Regions from separate parts of the Phyllobacterium sp. CCNWLW183 genome, predicted to be linked through region 2. Evidence: riboswitches for the same ligand, from Rfam matches in the RefSeq annotation. Region 2 holds a riboswitch; each other region holds the start of a gene.
What was found. A riboswitch is a leader RNA that binds a small molecule or an ion and turns the genes downstream of it on or off. The one in region 2 is predicted to bind cobalamin.
Positions count from the first base shown of each region.

Region 1: it holds a riboswitch for cobalamin, as region 2 does, so the genes downstream of both, V9K95_RS05225 (aromatic ring-hydroxylating oxygenase subunit alpha) here and V9K95_RS10925 (ABC transporter ATP-binding protein) in region 2, are expected to answer to the same signal.
Region 3: it holds a riboswitch for cobalamin, as region 2 does, so the genes downstream of both, V9K95_RS03130 (CbtB domain-containing protein) here and V9K95_RS10925 (ABC transporter ATP-binding protein) in region 2, are expected to answer to the same signal.

Region 1 is NZ_JBBCBN010000001.1:1,086,955-1,096,995, forward strand. It holds gene V9K95_RS05195 (sugar ABC transporter ATP-binding protein) at 1-1,208, opposite strand, end outside; gene V9K95_RS05200 (sugar ABC transporter substrate-binding protein) at 1,295-2,224, opposite strand; gene V9K95_RS05205 (YciE/YciF ferroxidase family protein) at 2,572-3,045, opposite strand; gene V9K95_RS05210 (carboxymuconolactone decarboxylase family protein) at 3,228-3,812, opposite strand; gene V9K95_RS05215 (TIM barrel protein) at 3,896-4,711, opposite strand; gene V9K95_RS05220 (hybrid-cluster NAD(P)-dependent oxidoreductase) at 4,866-5,951, opposite strand; gene V9K95_RS05225 (aromatic ring-hydroxylating oxygenase subunit alpha) at 5,957-7,198, opposite strand; cobalamin riboswitch at 7,310-7,508, opposite strand; gene V9K95_RS05230 (L-fuconate dehydratase) at 7,690-8,967, opposite strand; gene V9K95_RS05235 (SDR family oxidoreductase) at 8,976-9,710, opposite strand; gene V9K95_RS05240 (mandelate racemase/muconate lactonizing enzyme family protein) at 9,794-10,041, opposite strand, start outside.
Region 2 is NZ_JBBCBN010000004.1:115,012-125,052, reverse strand. It holds gene V9K95_RS10930 (transglutaminase family protein) at 1-2,975, opposite strand, end outside; cobalamin riboswitch at 3,519-3,732, shown strand; gene V9K95_RS10925 (ABC transporter ATP-binding protein) at 4,003-4,812, shown strand; gene V9K95_RS10920 (ABC transporter substrate-binding protein) at 4,809-5,756, shown strand; gene V9K95_RS10915 (FecCD family ABC transporter permease) at 5,757-6,770, shown strand; gene cysQ (3'(2'),5'-bisphosphate nucleotidase CysQ) at 6,902-7,720, opposite strand; gene cysN (sulfate adenylyltransferase subunit CysN) at 7,733-9,682, opposite strand; gene cysD (sulfate adenylyltransferase subunit CysD) at 9,682-10,041, opposite strand, start outside.
Region 3 is NZ_JBBCBN010000001.1:660,915-670,955, forward strand. It holds gene cobN (cobaltochelatase subunit CobN) at 1-1,314, opposite strand, end outside; gene cobW (cobalamin biosynthesis protein CobW) at 1,326-2,378, opposite strand; gene cobU (bifunctional adenosylcobinamide kinase/adenosylcobinamide-phosphate guanylyltransferase) at 2,383-2,907, opposite strand; gene V9K95_RS03125 (CbtA family protein) at 2,907-3,632, opposite strand; gene V9K95_RS03130 (CbtB domain-containing protein) at 3,758-3,937, opposite strand; cobalamin riboswitch at 3,987-4,219, opposite strand; gene V9K95_RS03135 (cobyric acid synthase) at 4,280-5,737, opposite strand; gene V9K95_RS03140 (isobutyryl-CoA dehydrogenase) at 5,846-7,012, shown strand; gene mmsB (3-hydroxyisobutyrate dehydrogenase) at 7,040-7,930, shown strand; gene V9K95_RS03150 (hypothetical protein) at 8,242-8,379, opposite strand; gene V9K95_RS03155 (ABC transporter substrate-binding protein) at 8,953-9,957, shown strand.

The DNA.
Region 1 (10,041 bases), on a different contig from region 2:
CGCAAGGTTTCGCTCATCTTTTGGCAAACAGCCGTAATCTGCTTCTCCTGCACAAAACCAAATTTGGTAAAGCGATCCTGCAGCACAGCGATCTGCATGTTTTCAAGAATATCGAGGATCAACAGGCAGCCCGTATCCTTGCGATCTTCTGTCAGGAAGGCCATGCCCATATTGATGGCTTGGTTGGGCGTGGTGACCTTTACCTCCTTGCCATTAATGGCAATGGTTCCTGTCGTGGCTGGAGTAACACCGAAAATGGTTTCAGCCACATTTGAGCGACCAGAGCCGACGAGTCCGGCAATACCCAGGATTTCACCCGCGCGAACATCAAAAGAAATGTTGTGAAATACATTCTTCAGCGATAAATCCTTCACCGAAAGCACGACATCGCCGATAGGCACAGTTTCCTTCGGGAACATCTGGGTGATCTCACGGCCAACCATCATTTTGATGATGTCATCACGGGTTACATCAGTTGAGGCATGTGTGCCGATGTAACGGCCGTCCCGAAATACCGAAAACTCATCGGCAATCTCGAACAGTTCATTCATCTTGTGCGTGATGTAGACAATGCCGATCCCTTGCGAACGCAGATCACGTATGATCGCGAAGAGATGTTCCACCTCGCGCTCAGTCAGCGCAGAGGTCGGCTCATCCATAATCAGCACATCGGATTCATAGGAAACCGCCTTGGCAATTTCGACCATCTGGCGGTTGGCGACCGAGAGATCCCGCACCTGGCTATCAGGATCGAGCCTGATATTCAGCCGCTGAAAAAGCTCGGCCGTCATATCGTACATTTTGCCATGATCAACAAAGCCGAAAGCATTCTTCGGTTCACGGCGAATCCATATATTCTCGGCTACAGTCATGAATGGCATCAGGTTCAATTCCTGATGAATCATCGCTATGCCATTTTCGAGCGCGTCCAATGGCGATTTCAGGCGAATGGGCAGGCCTTTGAGATAAACCTCGCCCTCATCTGGAATATATATTCCAGCAAGTATCTTCATCAGAGTGGATTTACCGGCGCCATTTTCACCCATCAGCGCATGAACTGTCCCGCGCTTCAGCCGGAACTGCACACCATCCAGCGCCAAAACACCTGGAAATTCCTTGCGGACATTTTCAACATTCAAAAGATATTCCGCCTGCGGCACCGCACCGCTGGCACGAACTGCCGCCATGGTTGAAGGGCTGAGTGTCATGCTCTTCTCCTCCCAGAGAGTTTGGCTGCTTTAAATACCAATGCGGTCTCTCCCCAGGCGGGGAGAGACCGGCAACGACTTATTGCTTAGTTTTTTGACTGATATTTCGACAGGTTTTCAGGCGTTACGAGCTCGAAAGGAATATAGACCTTGCTTTCAATCTTCTCGCCTTTGGAAATCTTGAGTGCCGCATCGACAGCACCCTTGCCTTGCCCTGCCGCATCCTGGAATACGGTTACATCAAGATCACCGGCAGTCATTGCCGCCAAAGCGTCTTGTGTGGCGTCAACACCGGCAACAACGACACTGTCCGGGGCACGGCCCGCAGCCTTAAGCGCCTGGATAGCCCCGATTGCCATCTCGTCATTGTTCGAAATTACAGCGTCAAACTCCAAGCCAGCCGAGAGCCAGTTTGTCATCAAATCCGCGCCCTGTGTGCGCGACCAGTTGGCGGTCTGCTCTTCAACAATGGAGATTCCCTTGCATGCATCGGTCGCAATCACATCATGCACGGCCTTTGTGCGTGCCCGCGCACCCTGATTGGACAACTCGCCCATCATGACGACGACCTTGCCCTGCCCCTTGAGCAACCGGCAGACTTCCGTTGTTTCAAGTGTGCCCGCTTCAGTTTCATTGGAGGCGACAAAAGCCTGCTTCTCAGGCAATTCGTCGACATTTGCTGGCTGGCGATTAACGTAAACCAGTGGGATACCGGCATCGGCAGCAATTTTCGACATGGCCGCAGTGGCATCCGTGTCCACCGCATTGACAATAATCGCATCTACTTTTGAGGCGATGAAATTCTGAATCTGGCTCTGCTGTTTCGCCACGTCATTCTGCGCATCTTCAACCTGCAAAGTCACGCCATCAAGCGTCTTGGCATAGTCTTCCATCCCCGTGCGCAAAACGTTGAGAAAATTGTCATCAAACTGCGCCATCGACACGCCTATATTGGCGGCCAGCGCCGAACTGCTCATCAACGCTGAAACAGCCACTCCCAATAGAAACTTTTTCACTTTTTTCTCCTCCACAATGGTGCCCGGCAACACCTTTCTATCCGGAATCTTCCACTTCGTCCTTGTGGCCACTACCCCTGACCGGTAAGCGACGAAGTTATGGAAAGCGCGTATCTCTCGCGCAACTCGATCCTGGCGCGTTTTCGGAATGTACAGACCGCCACGCTAGTTTCTGAAATATTTATTCCATTTTAAGGCTTCATCGTCAAGTCCGATTCAACTCTCGATTATAGTTAGACGAAGTAATTAGTTGCACAGCTGCGCAAAATGGTTCGCTGTCCATCCAACATGAAAACGGGCCCGGCAAACTTGCCAGACCCGCTCAATTTGTCCGATAGAAGGGCCTGTTAAGGCTTGTTGACGCTCTCAACAGCGATGTTGGTCAGCTTGTTATTGGCTGCCTTCTCCTGATCGAGAATTTCACTGAGCAGCTTGTGAGCTTCGTCATGGCCGAGTGTTTTAGCCCATTCCCGCAATGAGCCGTAGCGGGCAATCTCATAATGCTCCACGGCTTGCGCAGCGGCAAGCAAGCCCGCATTCAGCGCGGTGCCGGAAGCCTCTTCAATAAGACCATCCGTCTCCTTGATCAAACCTTCAATGGCATCGCATTTTTCGGCTTTCGGCTTAAGACCCAGCGATTTGAAAACCTGGTCCAGCGTCTTTACCTGACCCTTCGTCTCTTCAAGATGCTCTTCTACTGCCTTTTTGAGTTTGGCGTCTTTGGAAGCGCTCGCAACTTTTGGTAGAGCTTTGACGAGCGCATTCTCGGCATAATAGACGTCATGCAATGTGTGTTCAAAAATCTCAGCTAGTGTCTTCATTATGATTTTCCTCCTGTCGATTGGGATACAGGAACCTTGGGGGAGCGATAATGTTCCGTCGCACCCAAGACGAAATCACATCACAATCAACCGAGTGTCTTGGGTCAATGCCAAAGAGATTCTGAAATAGCGCCATAGCCTATCGCAACGAAACCTGTAGAACGGCGCAGTGCCTCATCAGTTTAGAAACGTTTTCCGACAGTCATCGCCGTTTGAAAATTGATATCTGGATCAAGAAATATTGCTTCTGGCGCAGCGCCTGTCGCATCAAAGAAACGGCTGACAAAACAACGGAATGAGGCACATAGGGCGATGTCGCATATCTGGACATCCGTGAAGCCCGCCGCGCGTAGCCGATTAATATCTTCTTGTTCAACTTTGGAAGCATCCCGCGTAATCTTTTCCGCATAGGCCAGCATTTCCACATCCGCAGCAGAAAGCCCGGCAGTTCGAAAATCGCTATGGACAGCGAGTACCATTTCCTTTGACCCAAGATCGCCGATCAGTTGTTTCGCATAAACATGCGAGCAATAGGTCGAAGGGATGTGCTTTGCCGCAATGAGCGTGATCAGCCGCCATTCTCGCATGCCGAGCGAAAAGCCTGCCCGTATTTTATCCATGAAATCTGTATAGGCGGGCAAAAGATCAGGGCGCGCCGTAAAGCAGCGCGTCGCGTCCATGACGAAGCCAAGCTGGGCTTTGTGCCTGGCATAAATTTCGGCCACTTCGTCCGTCGCGCTTTCATCGTCAATCGTTTGCAGGAACATCGCCATTCTCCCAACAATAGTCGCACCTACCTTATCAGAAAGCAGGACGCCATGGGATATAGGCCTTTAGAGCGAAGCGGCGTTCAGCCCAATCGGGTATTAATCCATGCCATACTGGCAGAAATGGCACGTGCCGGGTCAGCCATTTTCTGGACTTCTTCTGCAAAAGGCTCAAATGAAAACAAGCCCTTGTAGCCCTGATTCAAAAGTGCGCGGATCTGATCGACATTGCCTAGGCGATCATTCTCATCAACCAGAACCCTGTGCGGATCACGCATATCATCAATGCTCACATGAGGATCCGTCACGCCGGAAATATGGACGAGCCCTGTCAAATCCGGAAAAAATTCTGGCTCTCCGGCAAGATGATGATGGAAAGTGTCATGGACAAGCTTGAAACAAGCCTTACCCCCGATAGCCTCAATGGCATGCGCTGCCTCGCCCTTTGAACGAAGCGAGCAAATTTCAAAGCCCAGCGGTTCGACAAAACCCAACAGTCCGCGGCTCTCAAGAATGGGCTTTAGCGCCGTCAGCGCCTTTCGCAAATTAGTCTGCCGCTCACCCTCTTCCTGACCCGTGCCATCATTGACAGGAACCAGAACAAGTGCCGCTGCGCCAGCGTCTCGCGCATAATCCGCAAGCTCAATAGCCTCGTGCTCACGTTCCGGAGTCCACTCGTTAAAGCGCTGCAAGGCATTGATCGTGGCAATGCGCACGCCGGCTGCTTTCGATAGCGCCTTCATTTCAGTTGCAGCTGTGCCGTCAATAATCGCATTGCCGCCAAGGTCATTACGGATCTCAACATCGCGCAAGCCAAGCGCCACCGCCAATTGAAAAAACGCGGCAGGGCGAAGATTCGGGGCAGCGACATGATTGATAGCAAAAATTGGTGCAGCCATTTTGGGTTCCTCCCCACAGCTTTGAGCCGGCCTGCTCTATGCGAATCTCGGCCTTTGGCAATACACGAGCTTCGTCAAGCAATGCATCGGGAAAAGCAAGGGGATTGAGATCGACAACACGAAAATGCGCTTGGGAGCTGGAGCAAAATTTGCGCTAGGCTTCCACTTCGACATTGCCCAACGGTTTGGAACAACAGGCCAGGATATAGCCTTCATCAATTTCCTCGTCGAGAATCCCGCCATTATGGTTCATATCGACATTGCCGGAAATTTTCATGACCTTGCAGGTGCCGCACAATCCGGATTCACAGGCCGCGGCAATTCGAATGCCAGCACCACGGGCAGCCTTGAGGATTGTATCGCCTGCGACGCAGTGCACATCCTTGCCGGCCATGGAGAAAGTGACGATCGCGGCAGTTTCAGACACCTCCGTAGAAATATCGTCCATTACCGGAAGCACAGGTTCGGCGGCGGAACCGAAGCTTTCCTGATGGTAATTGGCCATATCGAAGCCGGACTCTTCCAGCATGGCCCGAACATCGCGCATGAATCCGTCAGGACCGCAGCAGAAAACCGTCCGTTCCTTGAAGTCGGGCGACAATAGCGAAAGCTTCGGCGCTTCGAGCCTGCCTCTGATACCCGTCCAGAGCTGCCCCATTTCATGTTCCTTGATCAGAAAGGACAATTTGAGATTTGGCATGCAACTGGTCAGATATTCGAGTTCCTTGCGAAAGATGATGTCGCTCGGGCGGCGTGCGCAACTGACAAAACTAATATCGCTTTGTGGTGCACAATCCTGCATCCAGCGCGTCATTGACATCATAGGCGTGATGCCTGATCCGGCAGAAATAAACAGATATTTTTCGCCGGGATGTTTTGAGATCGAAAAGTCACCCAGCGGCCCAAATGCTTTCAGCCGCGCGCCCGGCGTGAGGTGGTCCAGCATCCAGCGGGTGCCGATGCTGCCATCCTGCGCTTTGACCGTGATTGCAATCGTAAATGGCCGCGAGGGGCTGGAAGAGAGAGTGTAGGTACGCAGGACCGCATCCGGTTGCGTACCCAATTCAAACGTCATGAACTGGCCGGGCTCATACCGGAACCAGTTTTGATTGTCGGAACGAAATGTGAATGTCTTCACATTGGGCGCTTCCTCAATGACAGACAGGCACTCCAGCAGATGCAGCCGGTCGTTCCATGGCTGCATCTGATCGAGATGCGGGTACTTTTGAGGAATGCCCATATTCACTACGCTACCTTGCTCAGTCGCTTGTCGCCGGAAAGGCGCGTTTCCATCGTGTTGGAATACCATTCAAGGAATTGCAGAACACCGCCTTCATGCTCTACCGAATAAGGGCCCGGCTCATAGGCAGGAGAGCGAATGCCAAAAGCATTTTCTTCAACGATCTGGCGGTCCTGATCATTGGTTTCGAGCCAGACATGCGTGAGTTCCTCAATGGTGTAATCGACGCCTTCCACCGCGTCCTTGTGCACCAGCCACTTGGTCGTGACCTGGGTTTCGGTCGGGCTAAGCGGGAGAACGCGGAAAGAAAGGGCATGATCCCCCAGAATGTGATTCCACGTCGTCGGATAATGATAGAGCAATAGCGAACCGATCTGCCGTGCATTCACATCATCGCTAAGCTGACGCGCTACAGCACGTTTGCCCGACATGGTATAGCTCTCGGCTTCGTGAAGCAGCGGCACGCGTGTTGCGCGGTACTGGCCATTTTCATCGATACGGAACACGCTCGGAAGACCTGCGGCTTCGCATTTGTCCCAATGCGCCACGATTTCCGGATCATCCTTTGAGCCTTGTATGCCAGTCACGCTTGGTGCTTCAGGAAACGTCTTACAGAGTTCCGGATGATTGGCGGCGCAATGGTAGCATTCGCGGTTGTTTTCCCACACCAGCTTCCAATTACCCTTCTCCACGATCGAGCTTTGAAAGGCGACTTTGGTTTCGCTGAGGCGATGCGGTGCAAGATAAGGATCGATCATGGCACGCGTAGCGGCAAAATCCGGCGCAATCGGCGCAAGGCAGACGAAGATATAGCCGCCAACGCTTTCGCAATGCACCGTCTTCAGGCTGTGCTGGCTGGCATCGAAATCGTCGCCCATCTGGCGCGCGAATAATAGACGGCCATCCAGTTCATAAGTCCACTGATGATAGGGGCAAACAAGCTTCGCCGAGGTGCCCCGTTCAGAAGCACAAACGCGCGACCCGCGATGGCGGCATGAGTTATGAAACGCGCGTATTTTCTTCTCGCGGTCCCGGACGATAACGACCGGATAATCGCCAATCTGCACGGTAAAATAATTGCCCGGTCGCGCCACTTCGCAATCATGACCGATAAACAGCCAGTCGCGGTAGAAGATATTTTCCATATCCAACCGGAAATACTCCGGATCATTGTAGAAAGCCTGCTCAAGGCCATAGCCAGGTTTCCGGTGTTTCAGGTTCCGGAGTAGTTCACTATGTGCGTCCATGTCGTGTCCTCGCCATCTCATTTGCGAAAGAACTGACTGGTGGTGACGGAGAAGACCGTCCGTATGGCTGCCCATACAAAACAATGCTCCTTGATCGCCCACCGCGATCAGTCGGTGTTATCGCTTGCGGCTGGTTTCCGGGCTCTGGAGTTGCTCTTGCGAGCCTCACGGCGCCTTCCCGGAACCATGCTCCAGTGGCTATTTTGCCGCGTTTCACTCCACTACCGTTGCGGGGGCAGCGCCGGGATTAAACCGGCTTCCCAATTCTCCACCTTCCCTAGAAAGCGGCACCTCAAGTAGCCTGATAAAAGCATCCGGATGATAAAAAGAATAGGTGCGGAAACGACATCGCATTTACACAAGACGACACGACCGAAAAAACAGAAAATGCCGCCACTCCGGCACGTCAGAATGGCGGCACAATACCCTTTCCATGTCAGCAATGAATATCACCAGAGACGGCGATGGTTCATTTACCGGGCGGAAAGGCTTTAAAGACCGTGATGCAAATACTGCTTGATCGATTCCGGTTTCATCTCAATTGAAAAGCCCGGCAGCGAGGGTGGCATATAGGCCGCATCCTGAATGTTGCAGGGATCAACAAAATGCTCGTGCAGATGATCGACATACTCGATAACCCTGCCCTCTTTCGTCCCTGAAACGGCGATATAATCAATCATTGACAGATGCTGGACATATTCACACAGACCAACACCGCCCGCATGCGGCCAGACTGGTAGCTCATACTTTGCGGCGATAAGCAGCACCGCCAGCACTTCGTTCAGTCCACCCATGCGGCAACTATCGATCTGCACGACATCGATAGCGCCTTCGGCGATGAACTGTTTGAACATGATGCGGTTCTGACACATCTCACCGGTCGCGACTTTCACCGGATGGATAGCCTGCCGAATTTTGCGATGGCCCGCAACGTCGTCGGGGCTCGTTGGCTCTTCAATGAAGAACGGCTTGACGAAGGCAAGCTTGTTCACCCAATCAATGGCTTCATTCACTTCCCAGACCTGATTGGCATCGATCATGAGAATGCGGTCAGGGCCGATCACTTCACGCGCGATGGTAAGACGTCGGATATCATCTTCGAGATCGCGGCCGACTTTCATCTTAATGTGGTTGAAGCCCGCATCCACGGCCTCCTGACAAAGGCGACGGAGCTTTTCATCGGAATAGCCCAGCCAGCCTGCCGATGTCGTATAGCAGGGATACCCATCTGCTTTTAGCGTTTCAATACGCTCTTTCTTACCGACCTCTGCTCTACGCAGAATTTCCAGCGCCTCTTCAGGCGTCAGCACGTCTGTGAGATAGCGGAAGTCCACGATTTTGACGATCTCTTCCGGCGTCATTTCACCGACCAGTTGCCAGACAGGCTTCTTCGCTTCCTTGGCCAGCAAATCCCAAACGGCGTTCACTACCGCGCCCGTGGCCAGATGCATTGCACCCTTATCAGGGCCGATCCAGCGTAACTGGCTGTCACCGGTGATAAAATGCCAGAATCTGCCCGGGTTTTCCTTTATCCAATCAAGTTCAAGGCCGATAACAAGGTGTTTCATGGCCTCAATGGCAAGGCAGCAGATCTCATTGCCGCGCCCGATGGTAAAGGTAAGGCCGTGGCCGGAAAGCCCTGCATCCGTATCCAGCACAACATAGGCAGCCGAATAGTCCGGGTCAGGATTCATGGCATCCGATCCGTCCAGACTTTGCGAGGTCGGGAAACGGATATCGAAAACGCGAAGATCAGTGATGATGGTCATGGTCTTTCCTAAACTGTCCAGCCGCCATCAATATTGTAGGCCTGTCCCGTGGTGTAGGTAGCACCAGCAAGATAGACGGCAAGGTCAGCGATTTCTTCCGGGAGGCCCAGACGCCCCATGGGCTGGCGCGCGATAAATGCCGCCCGCGTGGCATCATAGTCGCCACCAGCGCGCATGCGTTGCTCAAGCGAAGGACTTTCCACCGTGCCGGGGCAGATCGCATTGCAGCGAATACCCTGCGTAATATAATCCGCGGCTACCGATTTGGTTATTCCCAATACGGCAGCCTTGGTTACGCCATAGGCAAAACGGTTCGGGACACCTTTCACGCTACTGGCGACTGAAGACATATTGACGATAGCACCGTCCTTACGTTCGATCATACCCGGTAGTACCGCCCTGATCGTGCGGATCATGGCGCGAACATTGAGATCAAGTGCAAAATCCAGATCGGCGTCCGGCATATCGAGAATTGAACCGCCATGGACAAAACCAGCGCAATTAAACAGCACATCGATAGCGCCGATTTCGCCAATGACCTGCGTCACTTCTTCTGCCTTGAGCACGTCGAGCTTGCGCGGCTTGATATTGGCTTCCTTCGGCAAAGCATCGAGCAGTTGCTGATTGATATCGGTTGCATGCACGATTGCACCTTCGCGTGCGAAAGCCAGCACCGAAGCCCGACCAATGCCTTGTCCAGCTGCCGTGATAAGAACGCGTTTGCCTTCAAGCTTGCCTGTCATCTCATATCTCCATTGGGCATCTTATGATGCCAGTCATGCACTTCAGCCCTGAACAGGGCAATCATTTCTCGTTAAGTCAGCCATCAAACGCGAATTTCAGTGGTGAACTCTTCCACGCTGCGCGCTTTGACGGCATCCCAGTCCCAGTCAATTCCGATACCTGGTTCCATCGGTGCCAAAGCATAGCCATTCTCGATCCGCATTTGAGTCTTGGTCAGATCATCAAGCTGGGGAATATACTCAACATATTTGCCGTTCTGAACCGCGCATGTCAGACTGACATGGAGTTCCATCAGGAAGTGTGGACATACGGGAATATTGAAGGCTTCCG
Region 2 (10,041 bases):
CAGGCAACGCTGTAACGCGCGGCATTATAGCCTTCGACCCTCACCTGCAAACGCTCGACAGAGCTGTCAACAAAACGCACCGTGCCACCAATAGCGCCCTGTTCGCCCATCACATGCCAAGGTTCAAGCGCTTGCCGCAATTCCAGTCTGACGCCTTCATTGACGATTTCACCGCAGAAGGGAAAGCGGAATTCCAATTGCGCCTCAAACCATTCCGGACGGAAGTCAAAGCCGTTCTGGCGCAGGTCGGCCAGCACATCGAGAAAGTCCGCCCAGACGAAAGCCGGCAGCATGAAGCGGTCATGCAATGTCGTACCCCAACGCACGAAGCTGCCTTCGATCGGGTTGTTCCAGAAGCGGGCAATCAATGCCCGAACCAGCAATTGTTGTGCGAGACTCATGCGGGCATTGGGCGGCATTTCGAAACCGCGAAATTCGACGAGGCCAAGCCGTCCGGTTGGACCATCTGGCGAGAAAAGCTTGTCAATGCAAATTTCCGAACGATGCGTATTGCCGGTAACGTCCACCAGGAGATTGCGGAACAGCCGGTCCACCAGCCAAGGCAGAGGCGGCGTACCACGACCTGGCAGAGGCACCTGCGCCATGGCGATTTCCAGTTCGTAAAGACTGTCGTGCCGCGCCTCATCGAAACGCGGCGCCTGACTGGTCGGGCCAACGAACATGCCTGAAAACAGATAGGACAAGGATGGATGTCTCTGCCAATGCAAAACCAGACTTTTCAGAAGGTCCGGACGGCGCAAAAACGGGCTGTCATTGGGTGTTTCGCCGCCAACCACCACATGATTGCCGCCGCCAGTGCCCGTATGCCGCCCGTCAATCATGAATTTATCAGCGCCAAGCCTTGTCTGGCGAGCTTCCTCATAAATCGTCTCGGTTGTTGCCACGCATTCGCGCCAGTTCGAAGCCGGATGGATATTTACTTCAATCACGCCAGGGTCGGGAGCAACGCGTATCACGCTGATGCGCGGGTCCTGCGGTGGTCCGTAACCTTCGATATGAACCGGCAAGCCGAGTTTGGTGGCAGCAGCTTCCGCCGCCCCGACAAGTTCAAGATAGTCCTCAAGCGCCTCAACCGGCGGCATGAACACGCTCAACCGGCCATCGCGCGGTTCAACCGAAATGGCTGTACGCACCGCGCCGCCAATCTCTCCCAGTTCCTGCTCCACACGCTCTTGGGCATTACCTTCGGCGGCGGTGAACGAAGCAACCGCTTGCGGCTCGTCTCTCACATCAATGCCGGTTAATGCCGGCGAATCCGGCAAAGGACCCCGCTCTACGGAAGGGTCAACCGGCACGATGAAGGGAAACTCGGAAGGCGGCACATGTGGCAGAGCGCCCAGCGGCAGGCGGTAACCGACAGGAGAGTCGCCCGGAACCAGAAAGAGCTTGCCGCGCCGCGTAGTCCATTTTTCACTGCGCCAGCGCGGACCTTGCGCAGCCTGGCTGTTCCAGCGCTGTACCGGCAATACAAATCCTGTTGGCTCTGTCAGTCCCCGTTCGAAAACACGCGCCATGCGGCTGCGCTCTTCCGGGTCTTTCAGCATGGAGTTTGAAGGATCAACATTCTCCGGCAAATTGCCTTCTTTGACGATCCATTCTGCGGGGTCCTCATAGGCGGCGGCAACCATATCTTCTTCAACGCCCAATTCGCCAGCCATCTCCACCAGCAGTTTGCCCGCATCTTCCGGTTTGACATCCGCCTTGCTGTTTTCCACGGCGATAAGATCAGGATTGACCCAGATGGGCTGGCCGTCTTTTCGCCAATAGAGTGAGAACGTCCAGCGCGGCAGGCTCTCCCCCGGATACCATTTTCCCTGCCCGTAATGCAGAAATCCGCCCGGCGCGAAACGATCACGCAAGCGCCGGATCAGCTTGTCAGCTTTTGCCCGCTTGGTTGGGCCAACGGCATCGGTGTTCCATTCGCCGGATTCAAAATCGTCAATTGAAACGAATGTCGGCTCGCCGCCCATGGTCAGGCGAACATCCCGTTCCTTGAGCAGCGCATCGACTTTGTTGCCAAGCGCATCGAGCGCGTCCCACGATTCATCGGAAAATGGCTTGGTAATGCGTGGATGCTCCGAGACGCGCGTTACCCGCATGTCAAAACCGAATTCGACATTGGCCGGTTCAGCCATGCCTGAAATCGGTGCAGCATTGCGATAATGAGGTGTTGCGGCCAGCGGGACATGACTTTCGCCAGTCAGCAACCCCGATGTCGGATCAAGGCCAATCCAACCGGCACCCGGCAAGTAGACCTCGCACCAGGCATGTAGATCAGTAAAATCCGTCGTTGTCCCGGCAGGCCCATCCAGCGCCACCAGATCGGGCTTTAACTGGATGAGGTAGCCGGAAACAAAACGCGCCGCCAAGCCAAGATGACGCAAGGTCTGGACGAGAAGCCAGCTGGTATCACGGCACGAACCTGTACGGACATTCAACGTGGTTTCCGGCTCTTGGACACCGGTTTCCATGCGGATAACATAACCAATCTCGCGCTGGATGCGGGCATTAAGGTCCACGACGAAATTGACTGTATTGGTGCTTGAGCGATCAATCGTTGCCAGAAAATCCGACAGAAGCGGCCCAATCGGCTCCGGCTTCATATATATGGAAAGATCGTCGCGTATATCTTCGGGGTAAGCGAATGGCCAGATTTCCCCGGCAGGTTCGACGAAGAAATCAAACGGATTATAGACGGTCATATCGGCAATGAGATCGACTTCGATCTTGAGCTCCGTGACGGGCTCAGGAAAGACAAAACGGGCCAGAAAATTACCGTAAGGGTCCTGCTGCAAATTGACGAAATGGTTGGATGGACTGACCTTCAACGAGTGGCTCAGCACTTTGGTTCTCGAGTGCGGAGCTGGTTGAAGGCGGATGATCTGCGGCCCGAGCATGATGGGGCGATCATATTTATAGTGAGTCAGGTGATAGACTGCTGCGTGAATTGCCATGTCGCCCCAAAATTCAATAAAACATCGATGTCGCCAAAGGCTACATGCGAAGCCTAGCCTACTCCATCGGCTTGTTCACGCTTAAAAAACTTATTCTGCCATTTATTTTAGCACGTACTGAATCTGCACCTTAAACGGGCTGGCAAAATGGACGACACAACCAAATCCAAGAGAGGGGGTAATATAATTTGCATTAGGCTTGCTGCGTGGTTCGACGGAGCTCACCATGAGGGAGGTTATTATTTGCAGGAAGTCACTTCCTGCAAGGTTATCGACCAATGTGCAATCAAACCACATTCCTCGTGGTGAGCCCCGTCGAACCACGCAGAAACTCAATGCCAACAAAGGGTAGCTGCTGATTATCACCCTGGAATTGAAAAAGACCCGGACGAGCTGGACACTCACTATCCGGATCTCCATTCATTAAACCAGAAAACGGGAGGTGGGCGATAGCCTCCCTCTCACTCCTGAGGGAAACATAGCATTCTTCTATTTTTTCCAAGTGCTATCTCTTTTACCCCATTTCATTTTCACTTCGGTTCAACTACTAATCATCGTGATGGTTTCTCCGGCTAGACAATGCTGGAGATGAAAAGGGAACACGGTGAGGCGTACCCAAAAGGGACCGAAACCGTGGCTGCCCCCGCAACTGTAAGCGGTGAGCGACGCCTGATGATGCCACTGATCGCAAGATCGGGAAGGTAAGGCTTTGCCAAGACCCGTGAGCCAGGAGACCTGCCATCATAATTGAAATTCGAACCGGACGGGGTGTGCCGGGAGCGATGCGATGACCTCTGTCCGCATTAGCGGCACCCGAATGCTTTGAATAGCTTCCGGTTCATCGTCTGCGTTCTCTGTCCTCCCCTTGAAAGTTGGCAGGTATGAACGTTTCGCGCATCGTCACTTCGACCCAGCATCATATTATCTACCCTCTCAAACAATCGGCATTGACGATTGTTATAACATTACGCTATCTCTTACCCATGTCGAAGTCCTCAGAATATTTCCACGGCATGGGAGCGCGCCCGTGAGCCATATACAGCTTGATGCAACAGCCGTGAGCTATAAAACCGGAACCCATATTTTGGTTGATGCTGCGTCGGTCGGCATAAGATGTGGCGCAAGGCTCGCTATTATCGGGCCGAATGGCGCTGGAAAATCCACCTTGCTGCGCATGCTGGCCGGGCTGCTGCCACCGACGTCCGGCGGAATAAGCTTCAACGGCAAAATTATCGGTACAATGTCGCCGCTTGAGCGGGCCCGGCAATTTGCCTTTGTCGGCCAGACCGATGCCCCCGATCAACAGCTTCTTGTCGAGGATTATGTATCTCTTGGCCGCATTCCCCATCTGGGCGTCTTAACGCGCACGGTCGACCGGGAAATCGTCGAAGATTCCATGGAGCGCGCGCGGATCAGCCATTTCCGCCGTCGTACATTGGGTTCATTGTCAGGCGGCGAACGGCAGCGCATGCAATTGGCGCGCGCCCTCGCCCAGCAACCGGCCATCCTGTTTCTTGATGAACCGACCAATCACCTCGATCCAAAGGCGCGCAGCGAACTGCTCCTGCTGGTTGCCGGACTTAATGTCACGACCATTGCCGTTCTGCATGATTTGCCGCTTGTTGCGCCCTTTGCCACCCATGTAGCAGTCATGCACAGCGCTCAGCTTGTAGCATCAGGCACGCCCGACGAAACGCTAACCCCGCGCATTGTCAGCGATGTATTTGACCTTGATGTGCTGCGCCTCAGGCACCCATCCCGCCAACGCGATCTTATGGTGTTTGAAGCACCCGAACCAAACCATGACGCCCATTCTCACCCCCGGAGTATTTTATGAAAAAATCCCTTTTCGCCTTGGCCTTTACGATTCTATCGGCCCCGGCATTCGCCTTTCCAGTAACTGTCGACAGCTGTGGCAAAACCGTAAGTTTCGATGAAGCGCCCAAGCGCGTTGTCGTCAATGATATTAACATGAGCGAAATGGCTTTCGCGCTTGGCCTGCAATCTTCAATGGTTGGCGTGACCGGAATCACCGGCTGGTACAAGCTCGATGATGCCTTCATCAAGCAGCAGGGTTCCATTCCGGAACTTGCACCAAAAAATCCGACACTCGAGAATATTATCGCCGTGCAGCCTGATTTCTTCTTTGCCGGATGGAATTACGGCATGCGCATCGGCGGCGAAGTTACCCCCGATACACTTGCGCCCTATGGAATCAAAACCCTCGAACTGACCGAGAGCTGCGTCCATCTCGATAAAAACCGCCCTGCCGCTTCCATGGAACTTCTCTATGGCGACATCGAAAAGCTGGGCAAAATTTTCGGCAAGGAAGCAGAAGCTGAAAAACTGATTTCCGGCTGGAAGACCCAATTGGCACAGATCAAAAAGAAGGTCGGCACCAACAGCGGTACCCGCGTGTTCCTTTATGATTCCGGTGAAGACAAACCATTCACCGCTGGAAAGTTCGCCATCCCTTCAGCGATGATCAGCGAAGCTGGCGGCGTCAACATCATGGATGACCTGGAATCCAGCTGGGCCACCACCTCTTGGGAAACTGTTGCATCGCGCAATCCGCAGTTTCTCGTACTGCTCGATTATCAGGATGATGTTGGATATAAGAAGCTTCTCGATTTCCTGAAGAGCCATCCGGCGATGAAGGAAACCGATGCAGTAAAGAACGAGCGCTTTGTCGCCCTTCGTTATGCGGAACTTACGCCGGGTCCTGCGAATATCGAAGCCATCGAAAAGATTGCCAAGGCAATGCATCCGGAAGCATTCTGAGTGCATTTTCCGGCGGGAACAAAACTGACTTTAGCGGTAAGCACGGTGCTGGTCATCGTGCTTGGGCTCCTTTCCATTGCCTATGGCTCAACATTTATCGCGCTTGGCGACGTGTTGAATGCCTTGGCGCATTTTGCAGGGCTCAGCGATCTGGCCACGACTGTGCCCATAGAAAGAATTATTGTCGACCTGCGTTTGCCCCGCGCCATTCTCGGCCTGTGCGTCGGTGCTGGCCTTGGCATCATTGGCGCAATGTTGCAGACCGTTACCCGCAACGATCTCGCCGACCCCTTCCTGTTTGGTCTTTCCTCGGGGGCTGCTGCTGGCGCGGTATCGGTTATAAGTCTTTTCGGCGATCGCTTCGGCGTATGGACCCTGCCCATTGCTGCGTTCAGCGGTGGCATGCTCGCAGCTATTATCGTTCTGCTGCTGGTGCGCCGCGTACAAGGTCAAGGTCCCGAGCGCATGATCCTTGCTGGCCTTGCCGTATCCTTCATCTTCACGGCGCTTGCCAATTATATGGTGTTTTCCGGCGATCAACGCGCCGCCCATTCGGTATTGTTCTGGACGCTTGGAGGACTGGGAATTGCGCGTTGGGATAATCTGCCGCTGGCATTGATTGGCCTCGCCTCGATCCTCGTCTTCGCGCTTTATAACCACCGCAATCTTGATGCGTTTTTGGCGGGCGAAAACACCGCGGAAAGCCTCGGCGTCAGGGTCAATCGAACCCGGAATATCGTGTTTATTGTTTGTGCCTTTTCAACCGCGATCTTTGTTTCAGTATCGGGCGTTATCGGCTTTGTCGGGTTGATGATTCCCCATATTGCGCGGCGTTTTTCCGGCCAGCTCCATGCCGGACTGATTGTAACTTGCGCGCTTTTCGGAAGCATACTGCTCCTTTCAAGCGACCTCATCGCAAGACTGCTGCTCGCGCCGCAGGAATTGCCGATTGGCGTCGTCACCAGCTCCATCGGTGCGTTCTTCGTCGTCACCTTGCTGCTGCGCAAAGGATGAGATGATAATTTACTGCAGACCAAAGCCAAATGGCATTTGTTAAGGCATATGCCTGTGCGAGAGGCACTATTCTCGTGACAAACAATCTAAAGGATTTCAGCCGGGTTCCAGGTCTTAAAGCTGAAAACTGGCTATAGTCTGCCCCGAGCGACGAATCCGGGATTGGCAAAATCAGCATCATCCGCCTGATTGCGGCGACCATAGCTCAGCAACTTGCCATCCAGCGTGAGCGTCGTTCCACCAGCGGCGCGAAGCACTGCATCCCCGGCAGCCGTATCCCATTCCATCGTCCGGCTCAGGCGTGGATAAATATCCGCCTCGCCCCGTGCCAACAGGCCGAATTTGATCGACGATCCAACAGAAACACATTCTTCAATATCAAAATCTTCCAGATGCGCATCGGTTTCCGGCGTACGATGAGAGCGGCTGGCGACGGCGATCATCTGCTGCGGTGCCTTGCGGCAGGAAATTTGCCGTGCCGAAACAATGCTGCCCCCATGATCCAGCGTTATTTCCCTCGCGCCATCCGGGCCACCTGTAAACAGCCAGCCACGAACCGGAGCATAGACAACGCCCAAGACCGGAATACCATATTCGATAAGAGCAATATTGACTGTGAAGTCGCCATTGCGATTAACAAACTCGCGCGTTCCGTCCAGCGGATCGACGAGATAAAACCGGTCGCCGAGATCCCCCGGCACATGTCCGCCGGAAATTTCCTCTTCCGCAACAATGGGTATATGCGGCGTTGCCCGGCGCAATGCTTCCAGGATAATTGCTTCAGCCGCATGATCCGCAGCAGTGACTGGCGACTTATCGTCCTTAAGCGCGACGTCGCAACCTTCTTCGTAGATGCGCAGGATTTCGAGGCCGGCTGCAATCGCGGTTTTCTCGAATATGGATAGCAACGATGCGTAGTCGATCGTTGTAGGTACTGGATTTACTGTCACGTTCAGCCCTGCCTAGATCGACCACGAACTATGATCGAAATTGAAGATGATTCCGCGATCAGTGAGCAGCTTTTCCACTTCCGAGGCAAGCTCTTCGGTTGTCCGTCCCACGGTTTTCAGATGAAGCTCCGGATTCTCCGGCACTTCATAAGGCGAATCCACACCGGTGAAATTCTTGATTTCACCGCGCAGGGCCTTCGCATAAAGACCCTTTGGATCTCGCCGCGCGCATTCCTCAAACGGCGTATCAACGTAAACTTCCATGAACTCGCCATCGCCAAGCAATTCGCGGACCATGCGCCGCTCGGCGACGAATGGCGAGATGAACGAGACCAGCACGATCAAACCCGCATCAACCATCAGCTTGGCAACTTCACCAACGCGGCGGATATTCTCCACGCGATCTTCTTCGGTAAATCCGAGGTCACGGTTAAGACCGTGGCGGACATTGTCACCGTCAAGAATATAGGTGTGCTTGCCAAGTGCAGCCAGACGCTTTTCGACAAGGTTGGCGACTGTCGATTTTCCAGAGCCCGACAGGCCGGTAAACCAGACGACCGCAGGTTTTTGATCCTTCTGGTTTGCGCGCGATGCCTTGTCGACATCAAGTGCCTGCCAATGGACATTGGAGGCGCGGCGCAGGGCAAAATCGATCATACCCGCACCGACCGTCGCATTGGTCAGCCGGTCTATCAGAATAAAGGAACCGGTCGAGCGGTTGGATTTATATCCATCGAAAGCAATCGCCTCCTGCGTCGAAATATTGACGACACCAACCTCGTTCAGATCAAGCGATTTGGCCGCTTCCTGCGCGAAACTATTGATATCGACTCGATATTTCAGATCAGTGATGGTTGCCGTTACCTGATCGGTCTCGGTACGCAAAATGTAAGAGCGTCCGGGGATCAATGGCGCTTCGGAAAACCAGACGAGATGCGCGGCAAACTGATCGGCCACTTCGGGGCGATTATCCGGCGAGACCAGCATATTGCCACGGGAAACCTCGACCTCGTCCTCCAGCACAATGGTGACGGCCTGCCCTTCTCCCGCTTGGTCAAGGTCGCCGTCCCACGTCGCAATTCGTTTCACGCGCGAAACTTTGCCGGATTTGGCCACCACAATCTCATCACCCGGCGAGACTGTGCCGGAAGCTATGGTGCCTGAAAATCCGCGAAAATCGAGGTTGGGGCGATTGACGAACTGAACAGGAAAACGGAACGGACGCGTTGCATCGGCATAATCCAGAGCCACATTTTCCAGATGTTGCAGAAGCGACGGGCCTTCATACCAGCCCAAATTTCCCGATGGGCCGATTACATTATCGCCAAAGCGAGCGGATAGCGGAATTGCCTGTATGGTTTTGAATCCGAGTTCGCTTGCAAACTCCTGATATTGTTTGACAATCGTCTCGAATACATCCTGCGAATAATCAACCAGATCGATCTTGTTGACCGCAAGCACGATGTTGCGGATACCAAGCAGGGACGCGATGAAACTATGCCGCCTTGTTTGACGCAAAATCCCTTGCCGCGCATCGACAAGCACAATGGCCAGGTCAGCCGTGGAGGCGCCTGTTGCCATATTGCGCGTATATTGTTCATGGCCGGGCGTATCTGCAACGATGAACTTACGCTTTGGCGTCGAGAAGAAGCGATAGGCAACGTCGATTGTGATGCCCTGCTCGCGCTCGGCCTCAAGCCCATCGACAAGGAGAGCAAAGTCGATATCTTCGCCATTGGTGCCATGTTTGCGGCTGTCATTTTGCAGCGCTGCAAGCTGGTCCTCGAAGATCAGCTTGGTGTCGTATAAAAGCCGGCCGATGAGCGTTGACTTGCCGTCATCGACAGAGCCGCAGGTCAGGAACCGCAGCAGCGACTTCTTTTCCTGCTCTGCCATGTAAGCGCTGATTTCCTCAGCTGCGGATTGTGCAACCGAAGTTTCGATATGGGCCAGCTTACTCATCAGAAATAGCCCTCACGCTTTTTCTTTTCCATCGAACCGGCCTCGTCCCGGTCAATCATGCGCCCTTGGCGCTCTGACGTCCGCGAGATCAGCATTTCGCTGACAATTTCGGGAAGCGTTGCCGCTTCGGATTCAACTGCGCCCGTCAGCGGGTAACAGCCAAGCGTACGAAAGCGCACCATTTTCTCCTGCAATACCTCGCCCGGCAAGAGCTGCATGCGCTCATCATCGCGCATGATCAGCATTCCGTCACGCTCGACAACGGGGCGCTTGGCGGCAAAATACAGCGGAACAATCGGGATATTCTCCTGCATGATATATTGCCAGACATCCAGTTCGGTCCAGTTTGAGATAGGAAA
Region 3 (10,041 bases), on a different contig from region 2:
TGGTCCCGCCATCAATTGATTAATCAGAGCATCGCCATCGGCAGGAATATCGGCGACCGGATAGCCCTGCTCGCGCATTTTATTGAGTATATGCCGCGTTGCAGCTGGCGTATCCAAGCCGACGCCATTGCCAAGGCGGCCATCGCGATTTGGATAGTTCGCCATGATCAATGCCGTCAAACGCTTGGCAGGCTTTGTGGCGCGAAGACGAGCCCAGCCAGCAGCCAATGCTGCAACGAACTCAACCCGATCGGCCAAAGGCTCATGCGTAACAATATTTGCTTGAACCGCCTCATCATAATGGCGTGCGGATTTGAACGACACCGCGCGCGATAAAACCCGACCATCTATCTCGGGCAGTGCAACATTCATCGCCAGATCGCGCGCTGAAAGCCCCTGATCAGAATTGCACCATTGATCGACACTTGAGCCTGAGAAGATGACTTGCAGCACCATAGCATCGTCATGCTCAAGCACGGTGGGCTTACGCGACGCGCCGGGCACCGAAACCGCAAATCCAGTTGCATTCAGGACCACTGCTGGCGCGGCTTCATTAAAAATACCTGTCAGTGTTGCAACTGAGACTGGATCTTTCAGGCTGGAAACGAAAACCGGCAAGGGGTTAAGGCCCTTTGCCTTCAGCGCACTAACCAGTGCTTCCACGGGTTGCATTTGTCCGCTTTGCACCAGTGCCCTGTAAAAGCAGATAGCAACAATTGGAGCATCCGCCACCCAGTGTTTGCGCAATTCGGTTAGCGATGGAGCCGAGCTCCCCGGCCACCAAAGGCCCGCCTTTAATAATGGTGCAGCCTCTTGCGGCTTGTCACCACCATGGATCATGGCCGCACAATAGTCGAGGAAGTATTGCGCGTTCTGCGCTCCACCTTCCAGCAAGTAATGCCAAAGAGCGTCGCGATCCTGACGCGTAACCGTCGAAAACCGGTCCAGACCCGGGTCGGGCTTGTCATCACCCGGCAGAACCGCCAAATGAACCTTATGATTTACAGCGCAGGCGTGGAGCGCTTCCAACCCGTAAGGCCAATAGCTTTCGCCGCCGATAATCCTGACAACGATAAGTTTGGAATATTGGGCTGTCCGCTCGATATAGGCATCGACGGACATGGGATGCGCAAGCGCCATCATATTTGCCAAGCGTAACGACAAGCCATTACCAGCTTGCCGTTGGGCCATACCAAGGCTCGCAAGTTCTGTATCGGCAGCAGAAAGAAACAGCACATCTCCCGGTGTCTGGCCGAGATCAATTGCCTCGGTGCCTTCAGCAATCGTTCCTTTTTGAGCCAGCAGAAGATGCATTCAATTTCCGATCAAGCTGCAGCAGCATTAACAGCTGATGTAATGGCTGCTGAATCAATATCGTGCAGGCCAATAACAACGAGCCTTGTCTGGCGTTCTTCGCCCGGATTCCAGCTACGATCAAAATAATGCTCGATGCGTGATCCGACGGCTTGAATGACCAGGCGCATAGGCTTGCCGGGTACATCAACGAAACCTTTGAGCCGCAGGACATCATGATCGACGATCACATGCTTCAACTTCTCAACAAATGATTTGGGCTCTGCAACCGGCCCAAGCCCAACGACAAAGCTTTCAAATTCATCGTGATCGTGCTCTTCGCCTGCCTCATGTTCCATCTCGTGATGGGACTTGCGGTTCGCAATATCCTCTTCGGTGCCAATACCAAGTCCAAGTAGGAGTTGATTGCTAAGCTTGCCAAAGCTAGCCGAAACCATGTTAAGTGAACGCGATGAGCGGCTCTGCACGTCACTCTTGACCCCGGCAAGTTGAGCTTCGTCAATAAGATCGGTCTTATTCAGAACAATAAGATCGGCGGCGCGAATTTGATCCTCGAACAGCTCTTCCAGCGGGCTGTCGTGATCAAGTGACTCGTCCTGCTCGCGCTGAGCATCAACCTTATCGTGATCATCTGCAAAACGGCCTTCCGACACGGCGGCAGCATCAATAACGGTAACAACGCCATCAACGGTTACCTGTGTCTTGATTTCCGGCCAGTTAAAAGCGGCAACCAGCGGCTGTGGAAGAGCAAGACCGGACGTTTCAATGACAATGTGATCAAAGCGATCAGGTCGATCCAGAAGCTTGGTCATGGTGGGAATGAAATCATCGGCCACGGTGCAGCAAATGCAGCCATTGTTAAGTTCGATCATATCTTCGTCGCGGCACGCTTCGATACCGCAGCCTTTGAGCAAATTCCCGTCAACGCCAAGATCACCAAATTCGTTGATGATCAGCGCGATGCGCTTGCCATTGGCATTTTCGAGCAGATTTCGGATCATTGTAGTCTTGCCCGAACCGAGAAAGCCAGTGATGACCGTTGCCGGAATCTTGTGACCCTGCATTTTGTTATCCCTTCATTTTGAGCGGCAGCCCTGCTGCCACGAAATAGACTTTTGCCGCAGCGGCAGCCACGGCTTGATGCAATCGGCCTGCGTGATCACGAAACTCACGTGCCATGCGGTTTTCCGGTACTATTCCAAGACCAACCTCATTGGAAACCAGAACAATGGCACCGGCGAGATGGCTCAGTGTGTTTGTCAGACGTGTTATTTCGGCGTCGATATCACGTTCGGCCATCATTAAATTGGTCAGCCACAGTGTAAGGCAATCGACCAGGATTGCCTTTTCGACACCAGCAAGACTTTCCAGTTTTCCGGCCAGATCAATTGGTTCTTCAACTGTAATCCATCGGGATCCGCGCCGCGCTCTATGATGCCCAATTCGCTCGGACATTTCATCATCCCACGCTCTGCCGGTGGCAAGATAAATAGCATCCCACCCGGATGATTCGATCAGACCTTCGGCAAAGGACGATTTGCCGGAACGCGCGCCTCCAAGAATAAGGGTAATTTCGCGTTCCAGCGGTTGCATTACTGCTCAAGCTCCGATGAAGCATAATTCTGAATTGCCCAGCCCAGTGCAGTACCAAGTACAACCCAGAAGAAGAGATTGGTTGCCAGTGCTGAGACGGCGAACTCTGAGGCAAGTGTCGGAGGCACCGCTGATGTCAGATCTTCTGCTTCCGGTGCGCCATAAATATGGGGAGCGACAATCAATACAACACCAAGAAGCTTAGCCCAAATCTGCTCACGCAGTACGATCAGATAGACGCCGCCCGCCGTCAGAATGACAGTTATCAGCCACCAGGTCTGCCGCATGGCCAGATCGGCTGCAGGCATAGCAGGCAATTCAGGGGCAAGGCTGAACGCCGGTGCAAAATTGAAGATGAAAAATCCTGCAAGCCCCCAATAGATTCCGTTCTGAAGGGTAATGCGACGACCGAGGAAAAGCGCCGCAGCACCAGTGATCAACGCAAAGCCTGCTCCAGCCACCAGATTGATCAACAACGTATTACCGAGACGTCCAAATGGCAGTTCGGGACCCGCCTCTTCCGCATGTTCGTGCGGAGTAACCGCCGCAGGTGCAGATTCGCTCGCAGAGGCAGGCGTATCATGGGAATGACCTCCGCCACCCGCACTTTCATACTCTTCCGCATGCAATATGAGCGGTACATTTTTTACATACATGGCCGGTGTTAGAATTATTCCGGCAAACAGACCGGCTATGATTGTAGCCAGCAAATATTTGACCAACATGGAGTCGACTCCCCAATTCCAAAAGCGAGACGCCGGGCACCTGCAAAGGCCCCGGACCAAACAAACCATCATTATTTCAATGCTTAAGGGTCGATAGCTGAATCAGCATTTCAGCTTTCAAAGACTCAATGGCAAGGAAATCCATATGAATGGCGGGTGTCGTGTGCTGTGTCATGCAGCGTTTCAGAATGTGAAAGACCGACGCCATAAATAATGAACACGCCGAGAAGCAATGACACAACAGCCGTCGTCAGACGCGATGCGAGTGGGAGAGAAATCGTATTAGAAGTACGAACAGTAGCCATAACAACCTCCGTGCAGGGCCAGAAGGGAAAATCCCCCTCGGTTTTGGGCACTATTACCCTGTGATTGGCAGGTCTCCTGGCTCGCGGGTCGCAAGATAAATGCCGCCTTCCCGGTTTCCCAGTGACTGCCGTCCGCTTTCGCGTTCAGCATGGCATATACCCTAACCGCTCTACAGTCGCGGGGTCGGCTGCGGTGGGGTCGCCCTAATGGGTACGACCGTCGCATTCCCTTTTGATCCCTGGCCTTTGGCCAATGCGGGAACCAATCATCTGCTGAACGTTATTCACCAAGCGCTCTAAAAGTCAAACGAATCTGCGACACCTTGATCGCTGCCTACGCCGTCAGACACGTTTAAGCGCAAACAATGCCTCGATATCCAGAACTGACTCCAATTGCGCTGCAATGGAGTCGAGCGCCGCATCTACACCAGCGTGATAATCGAGAACGCCAGCAGATATTCCCATGGACTTTAAAAGTGCTGCCCGGAATGCGTCCGCGTTGAAAAGCCCGTGCATATAGGTACCGAATACTTTGCCGTCAGCGGATATTGCACCATCCGCTATGCCATCAATATTCACGGCTGGCCGGATGCAATCGGGGCCAGTCGTTCGACCAAGGTGAATCTCATAGCCCTTCAACGGTATGTCAAACTGCAATGAATGGGCTTGGACATTGCGCACGGTCTTCTCCGGCTCCATAACTGTATCAATATCGAGATAACCAAGACCTCTAATTTCCCTGATATTTCCTTCAATCCCTTGGGGGTCAGATACTGTTTTACCCAGCATCTGGAAGCCGCCACAAATGCCGATAATATGACCACCTCTGCGCCTGTGCAGATCAAGATCGCGGTCCCAGCCATTTTCACGGAACCGTTGAAGGTCACCAATGGTGGATTTGGAGCCCGGAATAATGACCAAACCTGCATCTGCAGGGATTCGCTCGCCACTTTTGATCATGACGACCTCGACTTGCGGTTCAGCTATCAGCGGATCGAAATCATCAAAATTGGCAATGCGATCAAGCACTGGAACGGCAATTTTCAACGCCCGCCCATCACCTTTGACCAGCCGTTCCAATACAACCGAGTCTTCCGCCGGAAGACGGGAGGCATCTTTCAACCAAGGGACAACCCCGAAGGACGGCCAGCCCGTAAATTGTGTGATAGATTTCAAACCGTCATCGAAAAGCGAAATGTCGCCGCGAAACTTGTTGATCAGATAACCGGAAATCATATCCCGATCTTCAGGAGAAAGAATTGCGTGCGTGCCGACAATCGACGCTATCACCCCGCCTCGATCAATATCGCCAACCAGAACCACAGGCACATTGGCTTTGACGGCAAAGCCCATATTGGCGATGTCCCCTGATCGCAGATTGATTTCTGCGGGCGATCCAGCTCCTTCAACGATGACTATGTCCGCATCGGCACGAACGATATCCCACGACTCCATAACCGCATTCAGCAATCCCGCCTTGTATTGCTGATAATCCCTGCCCTTCGCCTGTCCCCAAACTTTACCCTGGACAATGATTTGGCTGCCCGTTTCTGACTGAGGCTTCAGCAATACCGGATTCATGTGAACGGACGAGGGCACGCCACAAGCCAGCGCTTGCAACCATTGCGCCCGGCCAATCTCACCACCATCATCGCTAACAGCAGCATTGTTCGACATGTTTTGCGGCTTGAATGGAAAAACCCTCAAACCGCGATTGCGCGCCAGACGGCACAATCCCGCCACCAAAACGGATTTGCCAACGTCAGAGCCAGTTCCTTGCAACATGATTGCGTGTGTCATGGGCTTTGAGTAGCGGATATGTCTTTCTCTTCCTAGTCCCATGCAAGCCGTTGCGCGCTTACGCGCATCCGATAGAGTGAGCGGCAGCAATATTCGGGAGGAACTATAATGGACGCAGTCGTTGATGCGGCGGCCGGTCAATTTGAACTCAATGATGATCAACTGGCAATTCAGGATATGGCACGCGCTTTTGCGGCTGATCGGGTAGCACCGAAGGCACTCGCTTGGGACCGCGACAAGCATTTTCCCGCCGATGTCATTCGCGAGACAGGTCCGCTGGGCATGGGTGGCATTTATGTGCGCGAGGATGTTGGCGGATCGGGTTTGAAACGGCTTGACGCCGTGCTGATATTTGAAGCTCTTTCAATGGCCTGCCCTGCCTTCTCAGCATTTATATCAATTCACAATATGTCGACATGGATGATCGACCTGTTCGGAACACAAGCTCAACGACAAGAATTTGTGCCCAAATTGACGTCTATGGAGTGGCTGGGCAGCTATTGCCTGACGGAACCGAACTCCGGTTCCGATGCGGCGGCGTTGAAAACTACAGCTGTTCTGGATGGTGATCATTACGTTTTAAATGGTGCTAAACAATTCATATCCGGTGCAGGCGATAGCGATATTTATGTCACCATGGTGCGCACCGGCGAATCCGGACCAAAGGGCATTTCCGCACTGATCATTCCCAAGGATGCTCCGGGCCTGTCATTTGGCGCAAATGAATTCAAGATGGGTTGGAATGCCCAGTCCACCCGCACAGTTTTATTCGATAATTGCCGGGTTCCTGTAGCAAATCGGCTGGGTGCTGAAGGTGATGGATTTAAAATTGCCATGGGAGGGCTTGATGGTGGCCGTCTGAATATCGCGGCATGCTCCTTGGGTGGAGCTCAATCGGCACTCGACAAAGCGGTTGCTTATGCTTCCGAGCGCAAAGCATTCGGTAAGGCCATCAATCAATTTCAGGCATTGCAGTTCAAGCTTGCTGACATGGAGACGGATCTTTCAGCCGCGCGAATGCTGCTCTACACAGCTGCCTCAAAACTCGATGCGAAGGCCCATGACGCGTCCAAGTGGTCAGCCATGGCAAAGCGTTTTGTAACCGATAAAGGCTTTGATATCGCCAATGACGCGCTTCAAATCCATGGTGGCTACGGCTATTTGCATGATTACGGCGTTGAAAAAATCGTTCGTGACCTGCGCGTCCATCAGATATTGGAAGGCACCAATGAGATTATGCGGGTGATCATCGCGCGGCATATGATCAAAAACTAAAACAAGATATTCAGGGAGAGTGCTGCGATGACAATAATCGCCTTTATCGGCCTAGGACATATGGGCAACCCCATGGCCGCCAATCTGGTCAAAGCTGGACATACAGTTCTCGGTTTTGATCTTTTGCCAGACAATTTGGCTGTTGCCACGGCCAACGGCGTGACAGTAGCCTCAAGCGCAGAGTTCGCTGTTGCTGATGCAGATGTGGTCATCACCATGCTGCCAGCCGGGAAACACGTTCTCTCAGTCTACGAATCCGTGACAAAAGCAGCAAAACAGAATGCGCTGTTTATCGATTCATCGACGATTGACGTCGATTCTGCGCGCAAAGCACATGAGATCGCCCACAAGAATGGGCTGCTTTCCGTTGACGCGCCTGTTTCCGGCGGTATCGGCGGCGCGGCGGCTGGCACTTTGACTTTTATGGTTGGAGGTAGTGCCGAAGCATTTTCCAAAGCCGAGTCAGTCTTGAAACACATGGGCGCAAAAATTGTCCATTGCGGTGATGCCGGGAACGGTCAAGCGGCAAAAATCTGTAACAACATGATCCTCGGCATTTCCATGATCGGCGTTAGCGAGGCTTTCACATTGGCGGAAAAGCTGGGACTTTCCCATCAGGCGCTTTTCGATGTCGCCTCCACCTCCTCCGGTCAATGCTGGTCGCTAACGACCTACTGTCCCGTTCCAGGGCCGGTTGCCACATCCCCCGCCAATAATGATTACAAACCGGGATTTGCCGCTGCGCTGATGCTAAAGGATTTGAAGCTTGCACAGGACGCTGCGAAAAGTGTAGGCGCTGCGACACCACTTGGCTCGCATGCTGAAGCCATCTATGCGGAATTTGGTGCCGCGGGAAATGAAGGCTCGGACTTTTCAGCCATCATCAATCATCTTCGCACAACTCAGCGCAAAGATTGACCTCACATATGCGGAAATTCGCAAAATTTAGGTTTAATTAAGTTCTCGATAACCTCGCGGTAAGGATGTCCGGTTAAAACTTTAGGGGTGAGTAGATCAAGACCCTGCTCACCGCTCCGGATCAGGTATTGCGTACCGGGGTTGGATCTCCTGCCGAATTTATCAATCGACAGATACCACATCTATTTTGGCAAAAACCGCGCTGCTTTGTAATGAGCAGAGCGGTTTTTTGTTATTCGCACCAAAGTCTTATTCGAATGACAAAAAGCCGTCACCTGGCGAGGCAACGGCTTCATGCAAGCCAATGACAATTAGCCTGCCGAACGTGTCCAGATGAATGACAGAGCTGACACAACGCCGCTCTTGGCATTGGTGCGCGGTGTATCGCGCTTTTCAGTTGCATTCCACGCTATGTGGACGCCGTTATTCCGATTGAAAATGTAAAGCATTTCTGCACCTCGAAGAGAAACTGTTGTTGCACTCCAAATGCGCTTATTGCTTAAAGTTTGATCACGGTAATTCGTCATACCTTGTCGCATTTACGTTAGTAGCCACGTCAAAAATGCATGGCACCCATGAAAGTTCGCGTTAACTGCGCTTCCCTGCGGGCGTTTTCAACAGAAAAACCTCCGGACGGCGCATGGCGCTAACAGGAAAGTCGAGAACTGCCCATAGTGTCTGCATTTAGCGCGCCATGTCGTTGCAGCTAAAAAACCGTAACGGGATGATATCGGCACGTACCGACATCAACTTTTGAAAGAAAATCACTGAAAGCGTTGATCTTTCATCTATTGGTTTGTTACGATGCCATTATGAGCATTGTTGTTTTGGCACCTCATTCATTTTTCCGGCGTCGTTTTATCGATAGGCCTTGTCGCGATACACCGCATTTATTCAATCAAAGCATTGCATTCTGTCGGGATAACGATGCCAAATGGCACATAAGCGAATGACTGGTAATGGCAGTACCGGGTAAATTCGCATTCGGGTGAACTGTCAAAAAAGAGTGGGAGACTAAGAACATGAAGAAGCTACTTGCTTCAACTATATTGGCAGCTGGATTATTCGGTTATGCCGGATCAGCTTCAGCAGCCGAAGATTGCGGTACGGTTACAATCGCAAACATGAACTGGCAGTCAGCCGAAGCCTTGGCCAACCTCGACAAGATAATCTTGACCGAAGGCTATGGCTGCGATGCAGAGCTTGTTGCAGGCGACACTGTGCCGACCTTTACCTCCATGATCGAAAAAGGGCAGCCTGATATCGCACCGGAAGGCTGGTTGAATGCTGTTCGCGAGCCGCTTGAAAAAGCTGTCAAAGAGAACAAGCTGGTCTATGCAGCGCCAGCCATCACTGAAGGCGGCACTGAAAGCTGGTGGGTACCCAAATATTTTGCTGATGCTCATCCGGATATCAAGACCATCGCCGACGCGATGAAGCATCCGGAATTGTTCCCCTCGCCTGAAGACCCTAAAAAGGGAGCCGTCTATAATTGCCCATCAGGCTGGGCATGCCAGATCACGACCGCTAACTTTTATAAGGCTTATGAGGGCGACAAGAATGGTTTCACACTTGTCGACACAGGCTCAGCAGCCGGTCTTGATGGCTCGATAGCGAAAGCTTACGAACGCAAAGAGCCTTGGCTTGGCTACTACTGGGGTCCGACAGCCATTCTCGGCAAATATCCGATGGTAAAGTTGGACAATGGCGTTCCATGGGATGAAAAGGAATGGAACCGCTGCAATTCCATCGCAGATTGCCCGGATCCAAAACCAAATGGTTGGCCGATTGCTGACATTTACACGATCGTCACCAAAAAATTCTCTGAACGTGCTGGACCAGCCTTTGAGTACCTGAAAAAGCGTCAGATTTCGACCGAAGAAACAAACAAGCTTCTCGCGTGGATGGTCGACAATCAGGCCACTGGCGAAGACGGTGCTAAATATTACCTGCAGAACAACGAGGCAACCTGGACGAAGTGGGTTTCCCCTGAAGCTGCCGAGAAAATCAAGGCTGCAGTTAAATAGTTGAATTGCGGCGGAGCAAGCTCCGCCGCAAGCAATCTTAATCAGGTTGGATGCCTCAGCATTCAGCCAGCAAGGTCGTATGAA